DNA from 2 places in the Pseudoalteromonas sp. APAL1 genome. Region 2 is predicted to be linked to the other one. Evidence: predicted binding sites of a transcription regulator. Region 2 holds the regulator's gene; the other holds the start of a gene.
The links. Region 2 encodes FliA, which starts transcription of late flagellar genes. Its sites were predicted from a motif close to CTAAAGNTNNNNNNNNNNNNGCCGATA; they were not measured.
Positions count from the first base shown of each region.

Region 1: L1264_RS15695 (VC2046/SO_2500 family protein) is a predicted target of FliA. The motif match lies at 1,854-1,880, and genes of this name have one in related genera.

Region 1 covers NZ_JAKGAW010000035.1:11,686-15,102, forward strand. Annotated here, with positions in the region: gene cysK (cysteine synthase A) at 1-198, shown strand, start outside; gene L1264_RS15685 (hypothetical protein) at 391-786, shown strand; gene L1264_RS15690 (DUF6172 family protein) at 847-1,146, opposite strand; gene L1264_RS15695 (VC2046/SO_2500 family protein) at 1,304-1,819, opposite strand; tRNA gene L1264_RS15700 (tRNA-Tyr) at 1,932-2,016, shown strand; tRNA gene L1264_RS15705 (tRNA-Tyr) at 2,061-2,145, shown strand; gene L1264_RS15710 (M48 family metallopeptidase) at 2,200-2,880, opposite strand; gene L1264_RS15715 (ion channel) at 2,982-3,417, shown strand, end outside.
Region 2 covers NZ_JAKGAW010000001.1:83,738-87,154, reverse strand. Annotated here, with positions in the region: gene flhF (flagellar biosynthesis protein FlhF) at 1-854, shown strand, start outside; gene L1264_RS00405 (MinD/ParA family ATP-binding protein) at 847-1,707, shown strand; gene L1264_RS00400 (RNA polymerase sigma factor FliA) at 1,734-2,444, shown strand; gene cheY (chemotaxis response regulator CheY) at 2,485-2,868, shown strand; gene L1264_RS00390 (protein phosphatase CheZ) at 2,886-3,417, shown strand, end outside.

The sequences.
Region 1 (3,417 bases), on a different contig from region 2:
GCTCACGAGCTTATGAAAAACGAAGGTATTTTAGTAGGTATTTCGTCTGGTGCTGCAGTGGTTGCTGCAAAACGCCTTGCTGAAAAACCTGAAAATGCGGGTAAAAACATCGTTGTTATTTTACCAAGTGCTACTGAGCGATACTTATCTAGCCCATTATTTGCTGAAGAATTCAGTGAAAAAGAGTTAGTTCAATAACGAGTGCAGTTAATTTAAGAAAGGATGCCAAGGCATCCTTTTTTATTGCCAAGCAAAAATAAATCCCACAATTTTACTAAGTTAACTTTACATCTCAGTCATTTAGTCACACACTTAAAATTATTTAATCTAGCAAATCAAAGCATAATGAAAAACGTACTCTTAATTTTTGCTCTATTGAGTAGTTGCTTAATGTTGGGTTGTGGCTCTGAAGAGTCACCTCAGGGCGAAAAAAATACCCCAGGCAACACAGCCACGCTTTATTTTGATGCACTGTATAACCAAAACGATTTAAATCAAGCCATGGAATACGCAACTCCAAAAATGGCTCGCATTATGAAATCTTATGGCACCGCAAACCAATTCGCTCGTAACCTAATTAACATGCAATACGACGAAGTTGTAATTGAAGTTGATATGACCAATATGAGTTTACGTGAACAGTACGGTGATAAGGCTAATATTAATTTAATCTTTACGGGTTACTTCAACGGTAAAAAAGTGGATGATATGCGCAGTGTAAAAATGATCCGCAAAAAAGGTAATTGGTATATAGAAAAGATTAACGCCGATCCATTTGCTCGATAGATGGTTATCTTAAAGTAAAAATGGGCCTAAAAAGGCCCATTTTTTGATTCCGTGTATAAATTACTCTTCATCAAATTCTTGGTGTTGACGCTGTGCAGGGCGCGCTAAGATCTCAACATAAAACGATGTTAAGCCTTTGGCTTCAATATCACTAATACATTTATTAATCTCTGCTACGTGAACAACTTCGGCTTCATCCGCTGATTCACCAAACTTGCAGTCAAATGCCCAATAATCAGCACCAGCTGGGAGTGTTTTATTACGCTCACGTTTCAAATATTTTTTTACTTCGTGTTTGGCTGCATCAACCATGCGAGGGTACTTAATCTTCTCGTGGTTAAGCGTGAATGTCTTCTTCATTATAGTCCTAATAGCTTGGTTCAATGACAATGGCGCTAAGCCATAGGCACACAGTATAACAAGGCCATAAAAAATTAGCTGTATTTTTTCTTATCTTGCTTGAATTTACTTATTAAAGTGTAGATTAATTTATTTATGTGACAATGTAGTTAATCAATTAGGCTGAAATTAAATGCAAAGGTTGATGAATAGCATCTTCTGTTAAACTATCGTAAAAAGCTGCAGCGTCAATTTGGGCACGCTCAGTTGGTTGATTTTTATCAAGGTAGCGTTTTCTTACTGCGGGCTCACAATTGTCTATCACTTCTAGTGGAATGTGATTTTTATCATCTCGAACATGCAATGGCTCAGGTGCTAAACAATGACGTAAGCGAATGTCTGAAAGACCACCTTGAAGTAATCGAAGAGCATTATCTTGACCAATCAACATATCAAATTGCTCTGGTGCTAATGATTGCTTAGGACCTGCCCCTAACTGGGCTCTAAGCACCTCTTCTGAAACGTGAGGATTACTTATTTCTGTTTTAGGTAGATGAAATTGACTAAAATCAAGTGCGTCATGTGAGAGCATTGCTAATAATAATGCAAACTCACCAGAGCGATGTTCATGAACACTTTTATTAAGACGATTATCGAGTTGACTCTCATTGAGCAACAAACCATCAACTTGCATAGACTTTAGCCAAATAGATTCCAGATTAATCAGTTATCGGCATTAATCCAATTTTCTTTAGTTTTTTTCTTTACTTAAATAACCAGTTTGCTATTATCAGCGCCGTTGCATTGGAGGGGTTCCCGAGCGGCCAAAGGGATCAGACTGTAAATCTGACGGCTCAGCCTTCGCTGGTTCGAATCCAGCTCCCTCCACCACTTCCTTCTGGTAGTGGGGCCAAATGCAATAGTAAAATCTGTGTGGAGGGGTTCCCGAGCGGCCAAAGGGATCAGACTGTAAATCTGACGGCTCAGCCTTCGCTGGTTCGAATCCAGCTCCCTCCACCACTCTTTACTCTTTCTAGCTTTACTCTTTCTAGCTTTACTCTTTCTAGCTTATCGCTACCAACTCAAACTACTGCCATTTTGTTTCAACCATTGCTCAGCGTTTTTATAGTCTGGATAAAACTGTCTAACACGTTGCCAAAACTTAGCACTGTGATTCATATGTTTAAGATGAGCAAGTTCGTGTACAACCACATAATCAATCACCCATGTCGGTGCACTCGCTAAATGTAAATTAAAGGTCAGCTCTCGACGCTTATTACAACTTCCCCAACGACGTTTATAATGTTGAATTTTAAGTTTTGTGGGCAGAGCTTCAGACATCTGCAAACAATAATCATGAACACGCATTTCGATATAACTCTCTAGCTTTTCGTGTAAAAACTGCTCGAGCAGTGCTAAATAGTTTGCTTCTTGATGTTTGACCCGTGATGAAATAGATAAAATAAGCCGACACTGTGCATCTTGTTGCCAAGTGCTTTTAGTGCCTTTAGCAAATACTATCGGCACATTTTGTCCAAATAACTTAATCGCCGCGTTTACAAGAGGAAGTTGGCGGCGTTCAGCATGAATGGATTGTTTGGCAATTTGTTCATCGACCCAATCTTGCTTGGTCTTTAACCAGGCATCAATCTCAGTTTGTGGAACATAAAAAGGCGCATAAACAGTGAGTTTCTGCTGGGCAACTTTAATAGCCACTGTGGTTCTGCGTTTACTGCGCTTTAGGGTGTAGTTCAACAAATATAAGCCAATTCAATTAATAAAAAGTATGGATTCCATTTTACCCTGTAAAATAACTGCTAATCTATAAAGATGACCAACAAATAATTTTCATGTTTATGTCTGATAAACCTTGTTGTAGTTATACCTCGCCTTCAGGAAAAAAGTGCTTGGAAACCGATATGGGGTCTGGATTCTGTTTTTGGCACGATAGTAAGTTTGATAAGTCAGGACTAGATCTAACCCAGAAATTAGAGCGTTATGCGAAAAAAGGTGGTTTACTGCATGGGTTACAGCTAAAGCGCGCTAACCTCAGTGGTCTTAATCTTATTAAGCAGGATGATGAGGAGGGATATGACCTATCCTACTGTAACTTTTATCGAGCAAACCTATCAGGCGCACACCTTTTTAATAACAAAATCGCTAACGCATCACTAATGAAAGCAAATCTTCACGATGCCAGCTTACATTATTGCGATTTAAAGAATACAAACTTATTAGGGGTTAAGTTTAATGATAGTCGTATTGACAATATCGATTTAGGCGACCATTTAC
Region 2 (3,417 bases):
AAGATATGGCGCGTCGCGATCCGACTCGTGCGTGTATGATTGACCGTTTAGCTGGTATGGGTATTGAGCGTGACGTTGCAGAGCAAATGGCCTGTTTTATTCCTGACGATGTATCACGTCAACAAGCTTGGCAAGCACTTCTGCAAATGGTTGAAAACCAAATGCATACAACGAATAACGAAATCCTGCGTCAAGGTGGTGTATTCGCTTTAGTTGGCCCTACAGGTGTTGGTAAAACAACCACTGTTGCAAAACTCGCAGCACTTGGTGCACAAAAATATGGTGCCGATAAAGTGGCGCTTATCACGACTGATACTTACCGTATTGGTGCCTACGAGCAACTTGCAACTTATGGCCGTATTATTGGTTGTGGTGTGAAGCAAGTAAAAGATGCCAATGAATTGGCTGAAGTGCTATACCATTTACGAAATAAGCGTCTAGTATTAATAGACACTGCAGGTATGAGCCAACGTGATTTACGCTTAACTGAGCAACTTAATACCTTAATGCGTAATCAGCGAGTTGATATTCGTAGTTATTTAGTGTTGAGTGCTACAGCACAAATTAATGTGCTACAAGAAACCGTAAGACACTTTAAAAAGGTTCAGCTAAGTGGCTGTATCTTCACTAAATTGGATGAATCGTTGAGTTTAGGTGAGATTATTAGCATAGCGATTCAAAATCGCCTGCCAATAGGGTATCTTACTAATGGTCAGCGTGTTCCAGAAGATATTCGCGTAGCGAATGCTGAAAAACTAGTGAAAAAAGCTGAACAATTGTATTTAAAACGAGCAAAAGCACAACATTCACGACGTCAAGCAGTAGCGTCGAACACAGTAGGGATGTATGATTAACACAGTATTAGATCAAGCAAGCGGCCTGCGCAAAATGAATCAAAATAATAATAGTGGCGTTAAAGTTATCGCTGTTACTGGCGGCAAAGGTGGTGTGGGAAAAACGAATGTATCACTCAACACTGCAATTGCATTAGGTCAGCAAGGAAACCGCGTATTAGTATTGGATGCCGATTTAGGGTTGGCAAACTGCGACGTGATGCTTGGTTTACGTGTTGAACGTAATTTATCTCATGTTTTATCTGGCGAATGTGAGCTTGATGAAATTCTTGTAGAAGGCCCTGCTGGTATTAAAATTGTGCCAGCAACGTCTGGCTCGCAAAGCATGGTGGAGTTAACTCCTTCTGAGCATGCTGGCCTTATTCGCGCTTTTAGCGAATTAAACACCGAGTTTGATATTTTAATTGTCGATACCGCCGCAGGTATTTCGGACATGGTATTAAGCTTTTCACGTGCAGCACAAGATGTCGTTGTGGTTGTATGTGATGAACCTACCTCAATTACAGATGCCTACGCGCTTATTAAAGTGTTAAGCCGAGAGCATGGTGTATATAAATTTAAAATTGTTGCCAACATGGTGCGTAGCATGCGTGAAGGGCAAGAATTATTTGCTAAACTTTCAAAAGTAACGGATCGTTTTTTAGATGTTTCTATGGAATTAGTCGCAACGATTCCCTATGACGAAAATATGCGTAAATCTACGCGACGTCAAAAGGTTATCGTTGAGTTATTTCCAAACTCACCAGCAGCGGTGGCGTTTAAAACATTAGCAACGAAAGCAGTTAAGTGGCCGATCCCTAACCAACCGTCTGGTCACTTAGAATTTTTTATTGAGAAACTAGTAAACGGCTAACTATGACAACATCGGTGAATAAAGCGATGGGATATCAATCAGCACAGAATTTAAATGCGATTGTTGAAAAGCACGCCTCTTTAGTCAAAAAAGTGGCGTGTCATTTGATTGCTCGTTTACCTGCTAGTGTTCAGCTCGATGATTTAATTCAGTCAGGCATGATCGGCCTTATTGAGGCGTCAAAAAACTTCGACGCTAGTAAAGGTGCAAGTTTTGAAACCTTTGCAGGTATCAGAATTCGCGGTGCAATGCTTGATGAAATCCGTCGAGGCGATTGGGCACCACGCTCTGTGCATCGAAATGCACGTCTAGTCGCAGAAACAATTGCTGAATTAGAAAGTACCTTAAACCGCGAGCCCAAAGACACAGAAGTTGCTGAAAAACTTGATATTACACTAGATGAGTACCATCATATTCTACATGACGTTAATTCTAGTAAAGTATTAGGTATCGAGGATTTAGGTGTAGATGAAGACGTAATAACACCAATGGGTCATGATTTAGCACTAGACAAACCGTTTAATAACGTTAAAAATGAGCGGTTTAACCAGTCTCTATTAACGGCTATCCAATCGTTACCAGAAAGAGATGCCCTTGTTTTGTCTTTGTATTACAACGATGAAATGAACTTGAAAGAAATAGGACACATACTCGATGTTAGCGAGTCGCGTGTGAGTCAAATACATGGTCAGGCGATGATTAAGCTCAAAGCAAAAATCAATGACTGGATTAATTAGTAGTAAGTAAATATAGGTTCAAACCTCACCGGAGGATGTTTTGGATAAAAACATGAAGATTCTTGTTGTTGACGATTTTTCTACAATGAGACGTATCATTAAAAATCTATTAAGGGATTTAGGTTTTACCAATGTGCAGGAAGCTGATGATGGTTCAACAGCATTACCAATGCTACAAAATCAAGAATTTGATTTTGTTGTAACAGATTGGAATATGCCTGGCATGCAAGGTATTGATTTGTTACGTGCTATACGTGCCGATGATAGCCTTAAACACATTCCTGTTTTAATGGTAACAGCTGAAGCGAAAAAAGAACAAATTGTTGCTGCTGCTCAAGCAGGTGTTAATGGCTACATTGTTAAACCATTTACTGCTGCGACACTTAAAACCAAATTGGAAAAAGTGTTTGAACGTTTAGGTTAATCTAAGGGGAGAGGCTTATGTCAGCACCTGCTGCGCCTCATATAAGTTTAGAGCAAGCTCGTCAACTTGTTGAGTATCTTGAAAAAGGTGAACAAGAGAAGGCAGATAAGCTAATTCTTGAAGCCGCATCAAAAGAACAATCAGAGTTGTTTGCCGAAGTCGGTAAATTGACGCGTCAACTGCATGAAGCGTTAAAGAACTTTGATCTTGATACTCGTCTCGCCGATTTAACTACCGATGCGATACCCGACGCTAAACAGCGATTAAACTATGTCATGGAAATGACAGAAAATGCAGCAAATAAAACCATGGATGCTGTTGAGGCAAGTTTACCTATTGCACAACAACTTGCTGATGAAATTGCAACAATCAAGCCCACGTGGGATCGATTGATGAACCGAGAAATTGAGCTTGGTGAGTTTAAAACCTTATGCCATAGCTTAGATAAGTTCATGAACAACTCTCATACTAAAACTGATGAATTACAAGGCTTGATGACCAATGTGCTTATGGCACAAGACTACCAAGATTTAACTGGTCAGGTAATTC